DNA from 3 places in the Streptomyces sp. NPDC088745 genome. Region 2 is predicted to be linked to each of the others. Evidence: riboswitches for the same ligand, from Rfam matches in the RefSeq annotation. Region 2 holds a riboswitch; each other region holds the start of a gene.
The links. Region 2 has a riboswitch for thiamine pyrophosphate ahead of thiC (phosphomethylpyrimidine synthase ThiC). Riboswitches for the same ligand answer to the same signal wherever they lie in the genome.

Region 1: it holds a riboswitch for thiamine pyrophosphate, as region 2 does, so the genes downstream of both, thiO (glycine oxidase ThiO) here and thiC (phosphomethylpyrimidine synthase ThiC) in region 2, are expected to answer to the same signal.
Region 3: it holds a riboswitch for thiamine pyrophosphate, as region 2 does, so the genes downstream of both, thiD (bifunctional hydroxymethylpyrimidine kinase/phosphomethylpyrimidine kinase) here and thiC (phosphomethylpyrimidine synthase ThiC) in region 2, are expected to answer to the same signal.

Annotation. Positions count from the first base shown of each region.
Region 1 covers NZ_JBIVLB010000003.1:441,984-449,442, reverse strand. The annotation lists gene ACIP93_RS11300 (phytoene desaturase family protein) at 1-1,444, shown strand, start outside; gene ACIP93_RS11295 (hypothetical protein) at 1,532-2,515, opposite strand; gene metF (methylenetetrahydrofolate reductase [NAD(P)H]) at 2,587-3,522, opposite strand; gene thiE (thiamine phosphate synthase) at 3,635-4,294, opposite strand; gene ACIP93_RS11280 (Rv2175c family DNA-binding protein) at 4,446-4,811, opposite strand; gene ACIP93_RS11275 (NAD(P)/FAD-dependent oxidoreductase) at 4,929-6,098, opposite strand; gene ACIP93_RS11270 (hypothetical protein) at 6,147-6,539, opposite strand; TPP riboswitch at 6,588-6,700, shown strand; gene thiO (glycine oxidase ThiO) at 6,698-7,459, shown strand, end outside.
Region 2 covers NZ_JBIVLB010000001.1:808,104-815,562, forward strand. The annotation lists gene ACIP93_RS03685 (IclR family transcriptional regulator) at 49-816, shown strand; gene ACIP93_RS03690 (SsgA family sporulation/cell division regulator) at 916-1,350, shown strand; gene ACIP93_RS03695 (YibE/F family protein) at 1,363-2,730, opposite strand; TPP riboswitch at 2,802-2,947, shown strand; gene thiC (phosphomethylpyrimidine synthase ThiC) at 2,940-4,706, shown strand; gene ACIP93_RS03705 (hypothetical protein) at 4,767-5,582, opposite strand; gene ACIP93_RS03710 (metallophosphoesterase) at 5,765-7,147, opposite strand; gene ACIP93_RS03715 (LacI family DNA-binding transcriptional regulator) at 7,402-7,459, opposite strand, start outside.
Region 3 covers NZ_JBIVLB010000006.1:187,005-194,463, reverse strand. The annotation lists gene ACIP93_RS18315 (hypothetical protein) at 1-209, opposite strand, end outside; gene ACIP93_RS18310 (APC family permease) at 302-2,188, opposite strand; TPP riboswitch at 2,550-2,679, shown strand; gene thiD (bifunctional hydroxymethylpyrimidine kinase/phosphomethylpyrimidine kinase) at 3,092-3,901, shown strand; gene tenA (thiaminase II) at 3,907-4,605, shown strand; gene ACIP93_RS18295 (purine-cytosine permease family protein) at 4,602-5,984, shown strand; gene ACIP93_RS18290 (hypothetical protein) at 6,054-6,755, opposite strand; gene ACIP93_RS18285 (hypothetical protein) at 7,057-7,459, shown strand, end outside.

The sequences.
Region 1 (7,459 bases), on a different contig from region 2:
CGAACGCGGGGGCACGCACGGCGGTGCGGTGGGCCGCTTCGAGCGGGACGGGTTCGCCTTCGACACGGGACCGGGGCTGCTGCATCTCCCCGCCGTGTACCGGGACCTGTTCGTCAAGACCGGCCGGGAGTCCCTGGAGGACTCCGTGGACCTGGCCCCGGTCGACCCGGCGGGCCGCCACCTGTTCGCGGACGGTACGGACGTCTCGCTGCCCAACGCCTCGCGCGGGGCCGTGGCGGCGCTGGGCGGCGCGCTCGGCGCGGACGCGGGCGACCGCTGGGACGCGTTCATGAGCCGCGCCGGGGCCGCCTGGGACCGGGTCCGCAGGCCTCTCCTGGAGGAGCCCCTGTGGCCGGACTGGCAGGTGCTGGGCAAGGACCCGTACCCGTCGGTCGCCACCCGCCGGCTGCTGCGCGAGCGCCGCGCCGCCACGCTCGCCGAGATCGGCGCCTGGGAACTGCGCGACCCCCGGCTGACGGCCCTGCTGGAGAGCTACGCCCTCGCGTTCGGCCTCGACCCCCGCAGGGCTCCCGCCTCCGCCGCCGTGCTGCCGTACATGGAGCAGACCTTCGGCACCTGGTACGTACGGGGCGGCATGCGGGCGCTGGCGGACGCCGTGCACGCGCGCTGCCTGGCCCGCCGGGTCGAGTTCGCCTTCGGCGCGGAGGTCGTCGCGGTCACCGTGCGGGACGGCCGGGCCGCGGGGGTGGAGCTGGCGGACGGCACCCGGGCGGCGGCCGACCACGTGGTCGCGGCCGTCCACCCGCGGACCCTCGACGCGCTGGTGCACGGCCGCCCCGACGGCGCCCGGGAGGGGCACGAGCTGTACGGCGAGGGCGACTTCCAGCCCGGTCCGGAGGCGGCGGGCGCGGGCCGGGTGACGGTCTGCCTGGCCCTGTCCGGCGCGCGCGACCCGCGGGCGGCCCACCGCACGGTGGTGCACTCCGCCGACCGGGCGGCCGAGCTGCGCACCGTCTTCGAGGGCGCGGGAGCCCCGAAGTCGCCCACCGTGTGGGTCATGCGCCCCGACGATCCCGCCCTGCGCCCCGACGACGCGCACGAGACCGTCGTCCTGACGGCCGCGGCCCCGTCCCTGGACCGTGCGGACTGGACCCGTGCGTCGGCCGAGGCCTGGGCGGACGCCATGGTGGCGCAGGCGTCCCGGGCGGTCACGGGGCTGGCCGGCCGCGTGCTGTGGCGCGAGGTCCACACCCCCCGGGACATCGCCGCGCGGACCGGCGCGCCCGCGGGCGACCTGCCCGCGCCCGCGCTGGCGGGCGCCTCGGGGACGCACCTCGTGCGGTCCAACTCCCCCCGGCTGCCGGGCCTGTACGCGGCGGGCGGCTGGGCCCACCCCGGCGGCGGGCTCGCGCACGCCGGGATGTCGGGCGCGCTGGTCGCCGGGCTGATCGTCGAGGGGGACGGCTTCCGGGGCTCGCAGTAGCAGCGGAGCACGCGCGGGGGCCCGGACTTCTCACGGAAGTCCGGGCCCCCGCGCGTACGGGGCCCGGTGCCGCCGCGTACGCGTGCTTCAGTAGCGGTACTGGCCGTTCGCGCCCGTGTCGTGGCCGTTGGGGTGTCCGGCGGGCTGCTGCGGGGCCTCGGGGGCGAACGGCTGCTCGCCGTCGCGCTGCTGCGGGACCCACACCCCGCCGGGCGGGGTCTCGCCCGGGTAGCCCTCGTAGGGGCCGGGGTAGAGCTGCTGCTGGCCGCCGTAGGAGTCGTAGTCGGCGCCGCCGTAGGACTGGGGGCCGATGTACGGGTCGGAGTAGGCGGCGTACTGCTGCTGCCCGGTGTCGTAGGCGTACACCCCGGCGCTCCCGGTGTCCGCGGCGGCGTGGGCGGCGCCGGCGCCCTGCGGGTCGTAGGCGGGGTAGGAGCCGCCGCCGAAGCCGTCGTGGCCCTGCGGCTGCGGTGCGGGGGCGGAGAAGGACGCAGGGGTGTCGTAGATCCCGTACCGGCCGGTCTCGTCGGGCATCGGCTGCGGCTCGAAGACGGGGGGCTGCGGGTCGTCGTGCTGGGGCGCGCCGTGGCCCTGGTGCGGGGCGGGCTGCCCCTGGGGCGGTGCGCCGTGTCCCTGGTGCGGGGCGGCCTGTCCCTGCTGCGGGGCGCCGTGGCCCCGGTCGTATCCGGGCACGCCCTCGAAGCCGGTGCTCGGGCCGCCGCTGTCCTGCTCGCCGTACTCCAGTCCGGAGACCTGGAGCGTCGGCTGCTGCGGGGGCGCGTCGGCGTTGCCGCGGCGGCGCTTGCTGGCACCCGGCTTGCCGCCGATCGCCCAGCCGGTGGCGAAGCCCCGCCGGAAGGACAGGGTGACGTACGTCTGGCCGACCGCGAAGGCGATGGCGCCCGCGCCGATCACCGGGACGGACGGCAGCAGCACGCCGACCACCACGACGGCGAAGCCCGCGAAGGCGAGCACCCGCCAGCGCAGCCGCGCCTTGTACTGCAACAGCACCTCGCCGAGCAGCCACAGCGCGACCACGCCGAATGCGATGTAGAGGACCGTCCAGCCCATGTACGCCCCTCTCCTGCGGCCGCTGCGTCCCCTGGTGGACGCGGCGGCGCGAGTACAGCTGTGGTGACCGCTTACGACCGCGTCGGCAGTGACGTCTGGTCGTGCAGTCCGAGATTCTCGTAGATTTCGAGCGTCGCCGTCGAGTTGTTCAGCGTGATGAAGTGCATTCCCGGCACACCTTCGGCGAGCAGCGTCGCGCAGAACTCCGTGGCGAACTCGATGCCAATGGAGCGTACAGCGGCGGGATCGTCCTTGACCGCGAGCATCCGTTCTTTCACGGCGTCCGGAAATTGCGCGTTGCTGAGCTGCGGAAGTCTGTCCAGTTGCCTGACCAGCGTGACAGGCATCACTTCCGGGATGATCGGGGTGCGGCAACCGGCTGCTTCCACCCGGTCACGCATCCGCAGATAGCTCTCCGGGTCGAAGAACATCTGCGTGATCGCGTAATCGGCGCCCGCCCGGCACTTCTCCACGAAGTGGCGGATGTCGGAGTCCCAGTTCTCCGAGCGCGGGTGCATCTCCGGGAATGCGGCGACGCCGACGCAGAAGTCGCCGGACTCCTTGATGAGCTCCACGAGTTCGGACGCGTACGTGACGCCTTCCGGGTGCTTGATCCACTCCCCCATCGGGTCGCCCGGCGGGTCGCCGCGCACCGCGAGGATGTTGCGGATGCCCGCGTCGGCGAACTGGCCCACCATGTTGCGCAGCTCGGCGACCGAGTGGTCGACCGCGGTGAGGTGCGCGACGGGCGTGAGCGTGGAGTCGGAGGCGATCTTCTGGGTGGCCTTGACGGTGCCCTCGCGGGTGGAGCCGCCCGCCCCGTAGGTCACGGAGACGAAACTGGGGCGCACTGCCTCGACCCGGCGCAGGGCGTTCCAGAGGTTCTGCTCGCCCTTCTCGGTTCTGCGGGCCGAGAATTCGAAGGAAAACGACGTCTTTCCGGTCTCCAGCAGTTCACGCACCGTAAGCGCGCGATCCGATCTGGTGGAAGCTGTGCCAAGGGCCATGCCGAGAGATTAGCCAGCGGGGCGGCGCAGACCCAACCACCCAGGAGGCAAAGGTCCGTTATGCCGGTTTCTTGTCCACCCTTCGGACAGTTGTCCGGCGTGACCTATGCGCTCACTGGTCGTATGACCTGATCCTCTTGGCCAGCCCGGCGGCCGCGGCGGCCGGGTCCGTCGCCTCGGTCAACGCACGGACGACCACGACCCGGCGGGCCCCGGCGGCCAGCACCTCGTCCAGGTTGTGGGCGTCGATGCCGCCGATGGCGAACCAGGGGCGCGCCTGGCCGAGGGAGGCCGCGTAACGCACCAGGTCGAGGCCGGGGGCGTGGCGGCCGGGCTTGGTGGGGGTGGGCCAGCAGGGACCCGTGCAGAAGTAGTCGACGCCGCTCTCCGCGACGGCCGCGTCGACCTCGGAGACGGCGTGCGTGGAGCGGCCGATCAGGACGTCCTCGCTGCGGGAGCCGAGGACGGCGCGGGCGGCGGGCACCGGGAGGTCGCCCTGGCCCAGGTGGAGGACGTCGCTGCCGATGGCGTGCGCCACGTCGGCGCGGTCGTTCACGGCGAGGAGCTTGCCGTGCCTGCGGCAGGCGTCGGCGAGGACGGCGAGGTGCTCCAGCTCCTCGCCGGCCTCCATGCCCTTGTCGCGGAGCTGGACGATGTCGACACCGGAGGAGAGCACGGCGTCGAGGAAGGCGGGCAGGTCGCCGCGCTCCTTGCGGGCGTCCGTGCACAGGTAGAGCCGGGCGTCGGCGAGCTGCTCGCTGGGCGTGGGCATGGTGCGGTTCCCCCCGTGGTGGTGCCGGGGGCGGACCCCGGTCGTCGGCGGCGGGTGCGCGGTCCGCCGGGGCGGGCCGCGCACCGCCGTGGTGTGGTGCGGCGTGCCGGGGGCGAGCGGCGCTCGGGTGCGCCGCTCCACCTCCGGCGGGTCAGAGGGCGAGCGCCTGGGCGCGGCGCTTCACCTCCGTGCCGCGATTCTCGCTCAGCGCCTGCGCGGGGGTGCCGGGCAGGGTCGGGTCGGCGGTGAAGAGCCACTCCAGCATCTCCTCGTCGGAGAAGCCGTCGTCCTTCAGGACCGTCAGCAGCCCGGGCAGGCCCTTGACGATCTTGTCGCCGTCGATGAAGGGGGCGGGCACCTGGAGCGAACGGTTCTCACCGCGTCGTACGGCGATGAGCTGGCCGTCCTTCACCAGCTGCCGCACCTTCGTCACCTCCAGGTCGAGCATCTCCGCGATGTCGGGGAGGTAGAGCCAGGCGGGGACGAGGGCGTCGATCTTTGCGTCAATCTCGGTCACAGGACAAGCGTGCCATCCGGGACCGGCAACCGGCACCCGGGGCCGGTCCGCGCGACGGACTCCGTACGGCCCGGACACCCGGCCACGGCATCCGCACGGCCGGCGCCGGGCGCCCGGCTACGGCGTCCGGACCGCCGACTTCAGGGGTACGGCCGGGTCGGCGGCCCGCACCGGGTCCAGTGCCGCGCCCGTCTCGACCAGCTTGCGCCCCTGGGCGAGGTCGCGCGGGCGGCCGACCGCGAGGAGCGCGACCAGGGCCCCGCCGCGCAGCCAGCACACCGACCAGGAGGGGGTGGCGGGGTCGCCGCGCCAGATCATCTCGTCGGCGTCCGCGTGGTGGCCGACGTACTGCACGAAGCGGCCGAACTGCTCGGACCAGAAGTAGGGCACCGGGTCGTAGGGCGCCGGCGTGCCGTCCGTGATGTGCGCCGCGACGGTGCGCGGGCCCTGGAGGGCGTTGTCCCAGTGGTGCACGAGCAGGCGCGCAGCGTAGCGGCGCGAGGGGAAGGAGGCGCAGTCGCCGACGGCGTACACGTCGGGCACGGAGGTGCGCAGGTGCTCGTCCGCGGTGATCGATCCGTCGTCGCCGAGCCGCACGCCGGAGCCGGCCAGCCAGCCCGTCGTGGGTCTGGCCCCGATGCCGACGACCACGGCGTCGGCGGGGAGACGGCGGCCGTCGGCCAGCAGCACCGCGCCCGGCTCCACCGAGGCCACCTGTGCGCCGGTGATCAGTTCGGCGCCGCCCTCGGCGTACCAGGCGGCCATCGGGACGGCGATCTCGGCGGGCATCGTGCCGGCGAGCGGCCGGTCGGCGGCCTCCACGACGGTGACCGGGCAGCCGGCCTCGCGGGCGGCGGTGGTGAACTCCGCGCCGATCCAGCCGGCGCCGACGACCACCACGTCGCTCTGCGCGTCCAGCACCGGCCGCAGCCGCCGGGCGTCGTCGAGCGTCCTCAGCAGGTGCACTCCGGGGACGCCGAGGGAGCCGGGCAGCGTGACCGGGTCGGCCCCTGTGGCGATCACCAGCAGGTCGTAGGGAACAGGTCCCGTCAGGGTGTCGACCTCGTGGTCGTCCGGGCGCAGGGCGACCGCCTCGCAGCCCAGGCGCAGTTCGACGCCGAGCGCCTCGAAGTCGACCTCGAAGGCGGAGCCGTCGGCCTTGCCGAGCAGCACCGCCTTGGACAGCGGCGGCCGGTCGTACGGCGGATGGGGTTCGGCTCCGAGCACGGTGAGCGGACCGGCGAAACCCTGCTCGCGCAGGGCGACGGCGGTCTGCACTCCGGCCATGCCCGCGCCGACGACGACGATGTGCTTCTGCTCGCTCACGCGTCCACCTTACGTTTCTGACGAGCCGTCAGGAATGTTGGCCCGCGCGCCGGCCTCCCCGCCGCCCGGAATCTCCTCGACGACGCTCGTGCCGCTGCCGTCCTGGGATTCCCATGCCCAGCTCTCCTCCAGCCGAACGCGGCCGTCGGCCAGGAGCACGACCTGCGAGCGGCACCGTCCGGACGAGGTCGTCCCGTCGTGCCCCAGCTGTACGTAACGGAAGTCGAGCCGGTCGCCCTCGCGCGTGCCCACGAGATGCCCGCGCACGACGTCGCCGCCCGCGTACTCGGCCCAGATCCGGCCGTCCCGCTCGTGGTAGGCGAACCGGGTGCGGGCGCCGACCTGTCCGGGCGCCTGGTCGGCGACCGGGGCCAGCAGCAGTCCGTCGAGCGAGCGGGGCACGGGAGGCACCTCACAGTCTGTTGAACCCGGGGTTAGTCTGGTCACCGTACAAGCACTCACGGGAGCCCGGCGGACCGGGCTGAGAGGGAGGCTGACCAGGCCTCCGACCGTACGAACCTGATCCGGGTCATGCCGGCGAAGGGAGGGGCTGGACGCCCATGCGCACCTCTGCGGAAAAGCCGTACGACGTCCTGGTGGTCGGGGGCGGGATCATCGGCCTGGTGACGGCCTGGCGGGCCGCCCAGCGGGGCCTGCGGACCGCCCTGGCCGACCCCGAACCGGGCGGCGGCGCGGCCCAGGTGGCCGCCGGGATGCTGGCCGCCGTCACCGAACTGCACTACGGCGAACAGACCCTGCTCGGTCTCAACCTCGCCTCCGCGCGCCGCTATCCGGACTTCGTCGCGGAGCTCCAGGAGGCGAGCGGGCAGGACACCGGTTACCGCGCGTGCGGCACCCTGGCCGTCGCCCTGGACGCCGACGACCGCGCCCACCTGCGCGAACTGCACGCCCTGCAAAGGCAGTCGGGGCTGGAGTCGGAGTGGCTGACCGGACGCGAGTGCCGCCGCCTGGAACCGATGCTGGCGCCCGGCGTGCGCGGGGGGCTGCGGGTGGACGGCGACCACCAGATCGACCCGCGACGCCTCGCCGCGGCCCTCCTGACGGCCTGCGGGCGCGCCGGAGTGGTCCTGCACCGCGCCCGCGCCGAACGGCTGACGGTGGTACGGGAACGGGCCGCGGGCGCGCTCCTCGCCGACGGCACGCGGATCGCCGCCGACCAGGTGGTGCTGGCCGCGGGCTCGTTCAGCGGACGGCTCGCCGGGGTGCCCGAGGAGGCGCTGCCGCCGGTGCGCCCGGTCAAGGGACAGGTGCTGCGGCTCACCGTGCCGCCCGCGTACGCCCCGTTCCTGAGCCGCACCGTG
Region 2 (7,459 bases):
CCCGAGCCCGGAAGACCCGAGCCCGGCGGTTCCCCGACAGGTGGGCCCGTGCCCGGCGGTCCGGCATCCGCCCCCACCCTGATCGGCTCGGTCCAGCGCGCCCTGCGCCTGCTGGAGGCGGTCAGCGACCACCCCGGCGGCGCCCCCGCCAAGCAGCTCGCCCGCGAGGCCGGGCTTCCGCTGCCCACCGCCTACCACCTGCTGCGCACCCTGACCCACGAGGGATACCTCCGTCGCGAGCAGGGTGTTTTTGTGCTCGGACCGGCCGTCGGGCGGCTCGGGCGGGGGGCGGCGGGGCAGGACCGGCGCGAGGTCGTCACCGGGACGATGGAGCGCTGGCGCGACACGCTCGGGGTCGCGGTGTATTTCGCCGTCTACCGCGAGGGTGAAGTCGAACTGACGGCCCTCGCCGAGAGCATCGAACACCCGGCCGTCGAGGAATGGGCCGACCTCCGCGAGACGGCGCACGCGCACGCGATCGGCCAGTGCCTGCTCTCCCAGGTGGACACCCGAACCCGCCTCGACCACCTCGACCGCCACCCCGTCGAACCCCTCACCCCGTACACCGTGCGCGACGCGTCCGCCCTGCTGGAGAGGCTGTCGGCGGTCGAGCGGATGCAGACGGTGGTCGAGCGCCAGGAGTACGTGATCGGCACGGCGTGCGCGGCGATCCCGGTCACGATCGGGCCGACGGCGGCCGCGCTGGCGATCTCGCTCCCGCTCGATCAGGAACACCGGCTGAGACCCGCTGTCGAACAGATGCGCGCTGAACTCGGTGGGGTGATCCGTTCGCTCATGTTCTCTATCAGTATCTGAAAACTCACTCCTTGTGATCTGTTAGTGCTTCAAGCACGATGGCGTCAAGAGGTCCGGAAGGGATCGTTCCGGCCACTTTCATCTACGGCAGGGTTGGCTATGCGCGAGTCGGTTCAGGCAGAGGTCATGATGAGCTTCCTCGTCTCCGAGGAGCTCTCCTTTCGCATTCCGGTGGAGCTGATGTACGAGGCGAAGGACCCGTACGCGATCCGCCTGACCTTCCACCTGCCCGGTGATTCCCCTGTGACCTGGGCTTTTGGGCGTGAGCTGTTGGTCGACGGGATCAATGAACCCTGCGGCGAGGGGGATGTGCACATCTCGCCGTCCGATCCGGACGAACTCGCGGACGTCCACATCCGGCTCCAGGTCGGTGGCGACCGGGCGCTGTTCCGGGCGAGCGCGGCGCCCCTGGTCGCCTTCCTCGACCGCACCGACAAGCTGGTCCCCCTCGGCCAGGAGCACACGCAGAGTAACTATGCCGGGTGCCTGGAGGACGAGCTCGGCCGCATCCTCGCGGAGGAGAACGCGGGGTGACCCCGGCCCGCGTCAGCTCTTGCGGCGCCGGCCGCGTCCGCGTCGTACCGGCCGCGCGTCCGGCGCCGTGACCGAGCCGGAACCCGTACCGGCTCCGGTGCCCGAACGGTCCGCGGAGACCACCAGCGCCGCGAGCGCGGTGGTCACCGGCACCGAGGCCACCAGGCCGATGGAACCGACCAGGGTGCGCACGATCTCCTCCGCGACCAGCTCGCTGTTGGCCACCGTGCCGACGCTGGACTGGGCGATGGAGAACAGCAGCAGCAGCGGCAGCGCGGCGCCCGCGTAGGCGAGCACCAGGGTGTTCACGACGGACGCGATGTGGTCGCGGCCGATGCGGATGGCCGCCCGGTACAGCGCGCGCGGGCCCATCGTCGGGTCGGCCTGGTGCAGTTCCCAGACGGCGGAGGTCTGGGTGACCGTCACGTCGTCCAGGACGCCGAGCGAACCGATGATGACGCCGGCGAGCAGCAGGCCGCTCATGTCGATCGACGGATACAGGCTGTGGATGAGGCCGGTGCTGTCGTCGATGTTGCCGGACAGGAACGCCCAGCCGATGAACAGCGAGCCCAGCAGCCCGATCAGCAGCAGCGAGATCAGCGTGCCGAGCACCGCGACGGAGGTGCGCGCGTTCAGGCCGTGGCAGGCGTACAGCGCGATCAGCATGATCGCGCTCGCCCCGACCACCGCCACGACCAGCGGATTCGACCCCTGGAGGATGGCCGGGAGGATGAACAGGGTCAGCACCGCGAACGACGCCACCAGCGCGATCAGCGCCATCACGCCCTTCAGCCGGCCGACCACGACCACCGCGACGGCGAAGATCCCGGCGAGCAGGGCGAGCGGAAGCTTCCGGTTCACGTCGGTCACCGAGTACTGGAGGTCGCGGGGCGCGTTCGGGGCGTACGCGACGACGACCTCCTGATCCTGCTTCAACTGCCGGGAGGATTCCGGCTGGACGATCTCGGTGAAGGTGCGGCCCTTGTCGGCGCCGGTGGTCACCTCGACGGTGGCCTTCTTGCACTCGGTGGCGGGACCGCTGCCCGGCGGCGTCGTCCGCTCGCCCGGAGCCGCCTGCTGCGGGGCGACATTGGCGTCCTTGCAGTCGATGGTGTCGACGGCGACGACCCTGCCCTGTTCGCTCTGGCGGTCGAAGCCGACTCCGGTGCGCTCGTGGCCGGGTGCGCCGCCCGGCCACAGGATCGCCAGTCCTACGAGGACGGCGGTCGCGAAGGGGATCAGGATGGCCGCGATCACCTTGCGCAGGTGCTTGGACACCGGCGCGACCGGGCCGTGGCCGTGGCTGTGTCCGTGCCCATGACCTGCGGCGGGAGGCTGCTGGGGGGGCGTCGGCTGGGGGGAGGGCTGTGATGGGGTCACGAGGCGATCATCGCAAGAACGACAGGGGCCCTCTGTTCAGCGCGCCCGGCATGGCGCTAGCGTGGGGGCACCTTTGCACACGCGGGAGCTCGGAGCACCGGGCTGAGAGGGCGCTGACCTCCGTACGCATACGCACACGTATGCACGGAAACGGCTGCGTCGACCGCCGAACCTGTTACCGGGTAATGCCGGCGTAGGGAGTAGGTCTCATGACCACGATGGATGCACGCACGCCTGCCTCGGACCAGGACGGGCGCACGCCCGGCTGGCACAAGGGGTACGTCGAGGGATCGCGGCCGGACCTGCGGGTGCCGGTCCGTCAGGTGCACCTGACCAATGGGAAGGACGTGACGCTGTACGACACGTCCGGCCCGTACACCGATCCGACCGTCGAGACGGACGTACGGCGCGGCCTGGCCCCGCTGCGCGAGAACTGGATCATCGGGCGCGGCGACACCGAGGAGTACGCGGGCCGTCCGGTCCGCCCCGAGGACGACGGCATCAGGCACACGTCGCCGCGCGGGGGCCTGAAGAACCTCGACGCGGTCTTCCCCGGCCGGCCCCGGCAGCCCCGCCGGGGCCGCGAGGGCCGGGCCGTCACGCAGATGGCGTACGCGCGGCGCGGGGAGATCACGCCGGAGATGGAGTACGTCGCGATCCGGGAGAACGTCTCCCCCGAGGTCGTACGGGAGGAGATCGCGGCGGGCCGCGCGGTGCTCCCGGCGAATGTGAACCACCCGGAGATCGAGCCGATGATCATCGGCAAGCGGTTCCTGGTGAAGGTCAACGCCAACATCGGCAACTCCGCGGTCACTTCCTCGATCGAGGAGGAGGTGGACAAGATGACCTGGGCGACGCAGTGGGGCGCCGACACGGTCATGGACCTGTCCACCGGCCGCAACATCCACACCACCCGCGAGTGGATCCTGCGCAACGCGCCCGTGCCGATCGGCACCGTGCCGCTCTACCAGGCGCTGGAGAAGGTCGACGGCCGCGCCGAGGAGCTGTCCTGGGAGGTCTACAAGGACACGGTCATCGAGCAGGCCGAGCAGGGCGTGGACTACATGACCGTCCACGCGGGCGTGCGCCTGGCCTACGTGCCGCTGACCGCGCGCCGCAAGACCGGCATCGTCTCGCGCGGCGGGTCGATCATGGCGGCCTGGTGCCTGGCGCACCACCGGGAATCTTTCCTCTACGAGCACTTCGAGGAGCTCTGCGAGATCCTCGCCGCGTACGACGTGACGTACTCGCTGGGCGACGGTCTGCGGCCGGGGTCGATCGCGGACGCCAACGACGAGGCGCAGTTCGCGGAGTTGAGGACGCTCGGGGAACTCAACAAGACCGCAAAGCGTTTCCACGTACAGACCATGATCGAGGGCCCGGGGCACGTCCCGATGCACAAGATCAAGGAGAACATCGACCTCCAGCAGGAGATCTGCGAGGAGGCGCCGTTCTACACGCTCGGCCCCCTGACGACCGATGTGGCGCCCGCCTACGACCACATCACCTCCGGCATCGGCGCCGCGATGATCGCCTGGTGGGGCACCGCGATGCTCTGCTACGTGACGCCCAAGGAGCACCTGGGGCTGCCCAACCGGGACGACGTGAAGACCGGCGTCATCACGTACAAGATCGCCGCCCACGCGGCGGACCTCGCCAAGGGCCACCCGGGGGCGCAGGAGTGGGACGACGCGCTCAGTGACGCGCGGTTCGAGTTCCGGTGGGAGGACCAGTTCAACCTGGCCCTCGACCCGGACACGGCCCGGGAGTTCCACGACGAGACGCTCCCGGCGGAACCCGCGAAGACGGCGCACTTCTGCTCCATGTGCGGGCCGAAGTTCTGCTCGATGAAGATCAGCCAGGACATCAGGAGGGAGCACGGGGGGACCGCCGAGGAGATCGAGGCGGGCATGGCGGAGAAGTCCGCCGAGTTCGCGGCGGCGGGCAACCGGGTCTACCTGCCGATCGCCGACTGAGGCACGGCGTGGCCGACGGGGGCACGGCGTAACGGAAGCGGCGGCTCCGGGCCGCACCGGTCACTCCGGTGTGTGGTCCGGGCCGCCGAAGTCGGGGCTGGAGAAGTCCGGGCTGGAGTAGCTGGGACGGGTCTTGTGGCCGTTCTCGCCGGGGCTGCTGAAGTCCGGCCGGGAGTATCCGAGCCCCGGGATGCGGCCGGTCTGCCGGGGCGGCCCCGGAGCGGAGGAGTCCGGTTCGGGCGCGTCGGCGAGGGCCTCGCGGAGGAACGGGACGATGCCCCGCTCCATGAGGGCTTCCGTCCAGGCGTCCCTGGCCCGGTCGACCTCCTCCGCGCTCGCGTCCCGGTGGCTCGCCCGGAAGGCGGTCGAGCCGTTGCGCAGCGCGGTGAACAGCAGGCCCACCGCCGCTCCCAGCAGGCCCGCCGCGGCCAGCGCCGTAAAGACCCAGCCGGCGGTCAGCAGGGCGTCGGCGATCGCGGGCGGCGGGGTCAGCATCCGCAGCGAGAAGCCCACGAGCAGTAGCACCACGGCGGCGATCCCGGCCAGCACGGGGGTCAGCACGGCGACCACGGCGATCGCCCCGGCACCGGTCGTCTCGGCGTGCTCGCCGACCCCGGGCGCGAGCAGCGTGGTGGGCAGGGCCGGCGCGCGCAGCTCGCCCCGCACCTTCACGTAGTGGTCGTACTCGGCGAGAGCGTGACCGTTGATGATCTCCCTCGCGTTGAGGGCGGCGGTGCGGAGCTGATCATTGTTCAGCCGCCCGTTCCCGGCGGCCAGTTCTGGGCGTTCGCGCGCGGTGCGCAGTGCTTCGTCGAGGGTCCGCTCGAACTCCGGGCGGTCCTCGGCCAGCAGGTGCGGAGCGCTGTTCATGTGCATCCCCCGATGCTCCGTAGGGCCGGGTTGCCCGCTTCGGTGGGGCGGTTGGGCGGAAACGGAGGAGAGCCTGCTACGGATAACCCGATGGTAGAGCCGTTACGGCACGGGGTGACAGGGGGTTTGCGGAAATTGACCCGGCGCCGGGTTTGTGTTCGATTGGCGTGCGTATGAACACGTGACGCTCAGTCATTCAGCGGCAGTTGGACCACCAGCAGCTTTCCGGCCATGGTCACGCCGCCGTCCATGGCGATCGCGAGCGAGTCGGCGTAGACGTGCGGACCCTCCACGAGCGGTCCCGAGCTGCCCTCTCCGTCCGAGGGGTCCTCGCCCCCGACCTCGCCGAGAAGGTACGGGATGGGGCTGTGACCGTGCACGATGCGCTCACCGCCATATGCGGCGAGCAATTCCCGCACGGCGTCGGAGCCGCCTTCGTCACGGAACGCGAAGCGCTTGGTGAATTTGCGGAAGACGTCCCAGCACTCGTCGGCGTCATTGCGGTTGAGGATGTCGTGCACGGTGTCGTTGACGTCCTCGATGGTGCTGCCGTAGTCGAGGTAGGCGGTGGTGTCGGAGTGCGTCAGCAGGTGCCCGTCCTCCAGGGCGACGGCGTCCAGGCGTGCCATCCAGTGCAGGTGTACGTCCTGGAGGCGCTCCATGTCGTGCTTCTGGCCGCCGTTGAGCAGCCAGGCCGCCTGGAAGGTGGCGGTGCCGGCGCCGGAGTTGACGGGGGTGTCGCCGAAGCGGCGGGCGCCGAGGAGCAGGAGTTCGTGGTTGCCCATGAGGGCCTTGCAGTAGCCGCCGGCCGCCGCCGCTTCGGCGGACAGCCGCATCACCAGGTCGATGACGCCGATGCCGTCGGGGCCGCGGTCGGTGAAGTCGCCGAGGAACCACAGGCGCGCGTTGCCCGCCGACCAGTGGCCCTCGCCGTCGATCAGGCCCTGCTCGTGCAGGGCGTCCAGCAATTCCACCAGGTAGCCGTGCACGTCGCCGACGACGAACAGCGGGCCGGGGCCCTCGCCCTCGCTCCGGGCGGCGAAGTCCGGCCGCGGCACGCGCAGCGTGTCGCCGGGGCCGCGGTCGTCCCGGGTGATCACCGGGAGGTCGCGCTGGGTGGGGGTGTAGCCCTCGGGCTCGTCGCCCTCGTCGAAGGGGGGCTCGGGGTCGTACCCGTCGTGCGCCGAGACGTAGGGGGCAGGTGCGGGGGCGTAGGGCTCCTTGGCGAGGTCGTACGGCTGCGGCGTGGGGGCGTACGGCTCGTTGGACACGTCGTACGGCTCCTCGGAGAGGTCGTACGGCTCCTGCGCGACGACGTACGGGCGCCCCGTGTGCGCCTGCTCCCCCGGGTGCACCGGCTCTTCCGGACGCCTCTGCTCACCCACGTGCACGGGCTCTCCCGCGTGCACGGGCCCTCCCGGATGCACCGGCTCTTCCGCGCGCACCGGCTCTCCCCCGTGCGTCTGCTCCGCGTCGTACGCCGCGACGGGGGCCTGCGCATAGGGAGGCACCCGGAAGTCCCGCAACGTAGCCGTACGCACCGCGGGTCCCTGACCGGCCCCCTGAGTCATTGACCCCTCCACCACCGTCGCACCGCCGTACACCTTGGGGTCCCACCTGGTCTCGGGTGGTCCGCTGTGTCGTGCGCCCATCATAGGAATGCGTCCCGCGCTGTGTGAGGCACCAGGGGTGGTGAATCCGGGTACACCCGTGGTTCACCAGTGGTTTCGTCCGGATTGCGGAGATCGGTCCCGGTGTTGATTTCGGGGCGGCTCCCCGCCTGCCGCCCCGTCCGCCCCTTCGTGGCCCCCCTCGGGCCGTGCGCTCAGTCCCCCGCCGGCGACCGCGGGGCGCTCACCGTGGTGCGCGGCGGACGTCGCTGG
Region 3 (7,459 bases), on a different contig from region 2:
AGCCTGGCCGTCGCCCCGCCGGCGAGCTTCCGGTCGGGACGCGGCGCGACGGCGGGCGCGGGCCCGCCCCCGGCACCCGCACCATCGCGGGAGGAACGTTCCTCCCGCGCCGCGAAGTTCGGCAGTCCCACCAGGAGCAGCAGGGTCGCGGTGAAGACCGCGAGGATCAGCCAGGACCGGGGACTCAGGCCCCGGAAGTGTCGCGCCACTGTTCCCCCCGCTCGGCCGGCGTCCGAGGATTGTGCCAGACCGCAGGCCGGGCCCCGCGACGGGCGGGTTCCCGTCGTCCGGGCGCCTCTGGTCAGTCGAGGCGCAGGCGCAGGCGGCAGACGGCCGCGTCGGTGTCCCTGCGGACGGCGTGGGCGACGACCGCGCCGCGCTGGTTGTGCAGGAGCCGCTGCCAGAGGTGCGCGGGTTCGGCCTCGGGGATGAGCACGGTGAGGCGGGTCCCGGGCTCCGCGCTGCCGAGCTTCTTCGCGTACGAGGCGACCGGCCGCCCGACCGTACGGCGCTCGGAGGTCAGCGTGACCAGGGGGACGCCGGGGTTCCAGCGGGCCCAGTCGCGTTCCAGGGCCTCGGTGCGGGCGCGGTCCTCGGCGTCGGGGTGGCACACGGTGACCGCGTGCACCTCGTCGCCGAGGGACACCGCGGCGCCGAGCGCCTCGCCCGTGAGCCGGGACAGCGAGGAGACCGGAACGAGCACCACGGACCGGGCGCGGCGGGGGACGCGGGGAACGCGGCCGACCTCCAGGCGCGCGCCGATCTCCTCGTACGCACGGCGCACCCGTGCGAAGAGCGCCGTCAGCAGCGGCAGGGCGACGACGATCAGCCAGGCGCCGTCGTGGAACTTCGTCGCCGTGACGACGACCGCGCTGACGCCGGTCAGCAGGGCGCCCAGCCCGTTGAGCGCCGCCTTCCCGGCCCAGCGCGGCCCGCGGACCTTCCGCCAGTGCAGGACCATCCCGCCCTGCGCGACGGTGAAGCCGATGAACACGCCGATCGCGAAGAGGGGCACGAGGGTGTTGGTGTCGCCGCCGGACAGGACCAGGAGGACGGCGGAGACGACGGCGAGGGTGAGCACGCCGTGCCGGCGGACCTGCCGGTCGGCCTTGAGGCCGAAGACGTGCGGGAGGCAGTGGTCGCGGGCGAGGAGCTCGAGGAGTACGGGGAGCCCGCCGAAGGAGGTGTTGGCGGACAGCGCGAGCAGGGCGACGGTCGCGAACTGGACCAGGTAGAAGGCCCAGTTGTGGCCGAGGGAGGCGTCCGCGAGCTGGGCGAGGACGGTGACGTCCGCCACGGGCTGGAGGCCGAACCGGGAGATGAGGACGGCCAGGCCGATCAGCATCACGCCGAGCAGCGCCCCGAGGGCGACCTCGGTGCGCTGGGCGCGGCGGGCGGCCGGTGCGCGGAAGGAGGGGACGGCGTTGGCGATGGCCTCGACACCGGTGAGGGCCGAGCAGCCGGACGCGAAGGCCTTCAGCAGCAGGAGCGCGCCGACGGCGGTGGCGTCGTCGCCGAGCACGGAGGCGTGGCCCGCCGACGCCGCGACGGAGACCGGGGCGTCCCGCGTCAGCCCCGCCACGATCATGGTCAGGATCGAGCAGACGAAGACCGCCGTGGGGACGATGAACGCCCGGGCGGAGTCGACGATGCCCCGCAGGTTCACGGCGGTGACCAGGACGAGCACGGCCAGGCACAGCCACAGCCGCTCCTCGTGCAGGGCGGGGAACGCGGAGGTGAGGGCGGCGACCCCGGCGGTCACGGCGACGGCCACGTTCAGGACGTAGTCCAGGACGAGGGACGCGGCGGCCAGCAGGCTCGTGCGGGCGCCGAGGTGGGCCCTCGCCACCGCGTAACTGCCGCCGCCGTCCGGAAAGGCGGCGATGACCTGCCGGTACGAAGCGACCAGCACGGCGAGCAGCACGGCGATGCCCAGCGTGACGGGAAGCGTGAACCCGAGTCCGTGACCGCCCGCCGCGGCCAGCACCAGGACGATCGCCTCGGGTCCGTACGCCACCGACGCCATCGCGTCGAGGGACAGCGCGGCGAGGCCGGTGACGGCGGTCAGCTTGTGGCGGGAACCGGGGTCCGCCTGGGCGCTCCCCGCCGCTCGCGCACCGGGAGAGCTCTCGGCGCGGTCCGGGGGCGGATGCTCCACGGAGCAGGGGGACAAGGGGCTGGCGGACATGGACGTGCTCCTTCGACGCGAGTGCGCCCAGCATCGGTACGGCTCGGGCGGCGGCCGGCGTTCCTGGCGCGTTCTTGCCGGTCAGGGCGGCTGTCTTCACGGATTCTTGATCCTTGCGCCGGCTCTGCGGTCCGCGGCGGCTGCGCGGTCTGCGGTCCGTGCCTGCTCTGCGGTCCGCGGCGGCTGTGCGATCTGCGGTCCGTGCCTGCTCTGCGGTCCGCAGCGGCTGCGCGGTCTGCGGTCCGCGCCGACTGCGCGGTCTGCGCGGTCTGCGCCGTCCGCCGTCGGCCGGACGGCGAACGGGGCGGCCGGGCCGGTGCCCCGCGTGCGAACTCCCGTTCGCGGGGGAGGTACATTGCGTAGCGACCACCGCGGGAGCTCGGGAGCAGCCGGGCTGAGAGGGCGGACGGGAGTTCATCGCTCCCCTTTTCGCCGACCGCATGAACCTGGACCGGGTAATGCCGGCGTAGGAAGGGTGTTGACGATGGCTCCTGTCTCCGTACCTGGCCGATACGGCCCCGCTGTGTCCCCCGACGCCCCGGCGGACGTGATCGCGTCGCCGCGGTCGGCGGCTCTCCTGGTGCGGGCGGCCGGGTCCGTCAACCCGGGCTGAGAGCACGGGTTTCGACGGGCCGTGCGGTGAGCGGTGGCGTGAGCTCCGCCCGCTGAACAGCCCTCGCCCGCGCGCGGGGGGACTCCCCCCGCTCCCATTCCCGACGCCGCCCCGCCCGCATGGTGCGGGAACCCCCGTCGGCCCTGCGTGGCCGTCGGCGGAATCGGCACGGCTCCCCGGCGACCGCCCTCCCAGAGCGCGGCACGGCCATGCGGGCAGCGCGACCCCGTGGCCGCGGCCCCTTATCCCTTCCCTGTCCCTGTCCCTGTCCCGAGCCAGGAGTTCGTCCTGTGACCACCCCGCCCATCGCCCTCACCATCGCCGCCAGCGACCCCTCCGGGGGCGCCGGCATCCAGGCCGACCTGAAGGCGTTCTCCGCCAACGGCGCCTACGGAACAGCGGTCCTGACGGCCCTGACCGCGCAGAACACCCGGGGCGTCACCGGCATCCACACCCTTCCCCCGGAGTTCGTCACCGAGCAGCTCGACACGCTCTTCGCGGACGTCGCGGTGGACTCGGTCAAGATCGGGATGCTGGCCGACGCCGCCGTCGCCTCGGCCGTCGCGGACGCCCTGGAGCGCCACCGGCCCCGGTACGTCGTCCTCGATCCCGTGATGGTGTCGACCAGCGGCCACCGGCTCCTGGAGACCGACGCCGTGGCGGTGCTGCGCGACCGCCTGCTGCCCCTCGCCGACCTGATCACCCCCAACCTTCCCGAGGCCGGCGACCTCCTCGGCGCCGCCGCCGCGCACAACCGTGCCGAAGCCGTCGAGCAGGCCCGAGCCCTCCTGGCCGCCGGCGCCCGGCGCGTCCTCCTCAAGGGCGGCCACCACACCCACGACACCGAGTCCGTCGACGTGCTCGCCGCCGGCGACCGCGTCACCGAGATCTCCGCACCCCGCGTCACCACGCGCAACACCCACGGCACCGGCTGCACCCTGTCCGCCGCGATCGCCGCCCTCCGTCCGCAGCACGACGACTGGCACACCGCCGTCCGCGCCGCGAAGGAGTACCTGACCAAAGCCCTGCGCGCGGCCGACACCCTGCGCGTCGGCCACGGCCACGGCCCCGTCCACCACTTCCACCAGTACTGGAGCTGATCCCCATGCCCACGACGCCCACCCCCTTCTGCGACGAACTTTGGGCCGCCGTCGCCGAGATACGCGCGGCCATCGACGAACTGCCCTTCGTCACCGGCCTCGGCGACGGCACCCTGGACCGGGACAAGTTCGTCTACTACCTCGCCCAGGACGCCCACTACCTGCGCGACTACGCCCGCGCGCTGGCCGGCGCCGCCGCGAAGGCGGACCTGCCCGAGGACATCGCGTTCTTCGCGCAGCACGCGCACGACGCCATCGTCGTCGAGAGCTCCCTGCACCAGAGCAACGTCGTCGACGTGGACGCCTGGACGCCCTCCCCCACCTGCACCGGGTACACCTCCTACCTGCTCTCCGTGGCCCACACCCAGGGCTACGCCGAGCTGGCCGCCGCCGTCCTGCCCTGCTTCTGGATCTACGCCGAGGTGGGCCGGGCACTCCTCGAACACGCCGGCGACCTCGCCGCCCACCCGTACGGCGACTGGATCGGCACGTACGCCGACGACGAGTTCGAGGCCGCTACCGCGAAGGCCCGGAGCATCGTCGACCGGCTCGCCGGCCAGGCCGACCCGGCGACCCGCGCCCGGATGCGCACCGCCTTCACCACCGCGTCCGCCTGGGAGTGGATGTTCTGGGACGCCGCCTGGCGCGTCGAGTCCTGGCCCTTCGACCTCTCGCCCGCCCCGGCCGCGGAGCCCGCGAAGTGACGACGAGCACCGGACCCGCCCCGGGCACGGCCCCGGCCAACGAGGCTCCGCTCACCCTGGACCAGCCCACGCCCAGGGTCCTGTCCGGCTGGGACCAGGGGACCTTCTGGGCCAACCTGGGCGTGAGCCTGCTCGGCTTCAGCGGTGTGCTGGTCGTCCTCGACCCCCTGGGCACCGGCAGGCCGACCCTGTCGTTCGCCGCCGCCGTCACCGCGTCCGTCGTCGGCACCCTGATCGGCACCTTCGCCCTCGGCCTCGCCGCCGTCACCGGGGCCCGCACCGGCGCGCCCTCGATGGTGCTGCTGCGCGGCCTGTTCGGGGCGAAGGCGTCGTATCTGCCGACCGTCCTCAACGTGCTGCAGATGGTGGGCTGGGCCGTCTTCGAACTGGTCGTCATCTCCACGGGGCTGAAGATCCTGGCCCGCCAGGTCTTCGGCGAGCCGGGGCCCGGCTGGCTGTACGTCCTCGTGGCGGGCGCGGTCACCACCGCGCTCACGCTCCGCCCACTGGGCGCGCTGCGCGTCATCCGCCGTTATGTGACCGTCGCCGTGGTCCTGGCCATCCTCTACCTGGGGTGGGACCTGGCCGGGCGCGGCGTCCCCATGGAGGGCGGCTCGTGGAAGGACTTCTGGTTCGCCACCGACAGCGTGATCGCCGTGTCGATCTCCTGGCTGCCGCTGGTCGCCGACTACGCGCGGCACTCCCGCAGCGAGAAGGAGGCGTTCGGCGGCCTGGTGGTCGGCCAGACCCTCGCGGGCATCGCGGGCTCGGTCCTCGGTGTGGCCGCGCTCGCCATGATCGCGTTCGACAGCACGGACCCGTACAAGGTCTTCGACCCCTTCACGGCCACCGGTGTCGGCGTGGTCTGCTTCGGCGTCCTGGTGCTGCGCGAGGTCGACCAGTCCTTCGCCAACGTCTATTCCACCGCCGTCTCCGCGCAGAACCTGCTGCCCCGGGCGGACCGGCGCGTCCTGTGCCTGATCAGCGGCGCCCTGGCCACCGGTCTCGCGCTCCTGGTGGACATGGACAGCTTCGCCGGCTTCCTCTATCTGATCGGCGCGGTCTTCATCCCGATGTTCGCCGTGCTGGTCGTGGACTTCTTCGTGCTCGGCGGGCACCGCGACTGGGACGTCTCCGAACAGGCCCCGACCCGCTGGGTCATGCTGCTGCCCTGGGCCCTCGGCTTCGCCACCTACCAGCTCATCGCCCCGACGGGCATCGCGGGCTGGTCCGACGCCTGGGCCTGGTTGCAGGGCGCGGTGGGCCTCACCGTCCAGCCCTGGATGAGCGCCTCGCTGCTGTCCTTCGCGGTGGCCGCGCTCACCACCCTCGCGGTGGGCCGCGGGCACCGCTCCCGTCACCGGACCGGTGCCGGGTGAGGGCGGTTCCGGCCCGGACGTCGGCGCGGTGTGCCCGGTGCGGGCGGCGGACCGCGCGGAGGCCGTTCCTCAGTCGGCGTCCGGCGCTTCCGCGGTCCGGTCGCGCGGGCGGGGCGGGCGGGTGACCGGACTGCTCAGTCCGCTCCCGGGCGGCAGCCGCCGGGCGAGGAGGGCGAGCTCCGTGCAGGTGTCGAAGTACTCGGCCCGGTCGCGGAGTTCCTGGTTGCGCACGTCGTCCTCGCCGTCCAGGAAGAGGGGAATGCGGTAGCCGACGACCTGGCCGAACGCGGGGGCCCCCGCCTCGGGCACGGCCTCGCACCAGTGGGCGTACGCCTGCCGCGCGAACGGATCGGGTTCGGCGTCCTCGTCGGCCGCGGCGGTGAGCCAGCCGTCCAGGCCGAGTCCCGTGGCCAGGCCGGTGCCGCTGCCGGGGTCGACGACGAGGACGGGCCGGTCCGCTTCCCCGTCCGGCCCCCGCACGTCGAGGGCGATGTCCAGGGCGAACTCCCTGCCCTGCCAGTCGAAGGCGAAGGGGTAGAACCGCTCCTCGACGTCCGGGACGAGCCGCGTGCACGCGAGGTACGCCTGCCGGGACGACGCCGGGGTGTGGACGCGCAGCAGCCCGCCGGCCAGCGTCGCACCGGCCAGCTCCGCGAACAGGCCAGCCAGCGGGGGCGGTACGTACGCCTCGTCGTCCGGGTCGGCGGAGATCGCGGCGCCGGTACCGGGGGCGGTGACGGGGAAACGGCCGAGGAATGCGGCGAGAGGCATGGGAGGGCTCCTTCACCGGTCGCTTGACGTCCGCGGGCCTCGCGGGCCGTGCGGACCCGGGGACCGGGCGGGCCCGCGGGCTCCGGCGACCGGGTACCCGCCACGCCCGGCGCTCACCCGTCCCGGGGCACCGGGCCCGCCACTTGTTGTCAGGATCACATCACACATGCCCGGATTCCGGCGCAGGGCGGCACGCACACCGCCACAATGAGGGCCGGAACCGGTGACCTCCGCCCCCTGGGGGAATCCTCGGCGCACACCAGCCGGAGGAGAACTGTTCCTCCGGGAAACGGAGTTGGACATGTCGGCAGCCATCAGTCCGGGTCGAGCCGTTCTTGCCGCCGCAGCCGCCGCCGTGCTCCTGGCGGGCTGCTCCGAGGAACCGCCGCCGGCGCTGGAGTTCGGCACGGCGAAGCCCTCCGGGCCACGGCTCGACGCGCAGGCCCCGAAGGGGGGTTCGCTGCCGCTGGCCCAGTGGCCGGACGCCTGCGAGGTGCTCCGAGAGGAGGAGATCCGCGCGATTCTGCCGCAGGCGAAGGACTTCCAGCGGAATCCGATCAAGGTCTCCGTCCTCAACTTCAACCCCCTCGCCAAGCCTGCCCCCGGGACCACGGGAGAGGTGCCCAAGGGCGGCTGCGAGACCGAGTTCGGGCTTCCCAGCACGTACGAGAGCAAGCAGAACAGCAGGATCACCATCGTCTTCC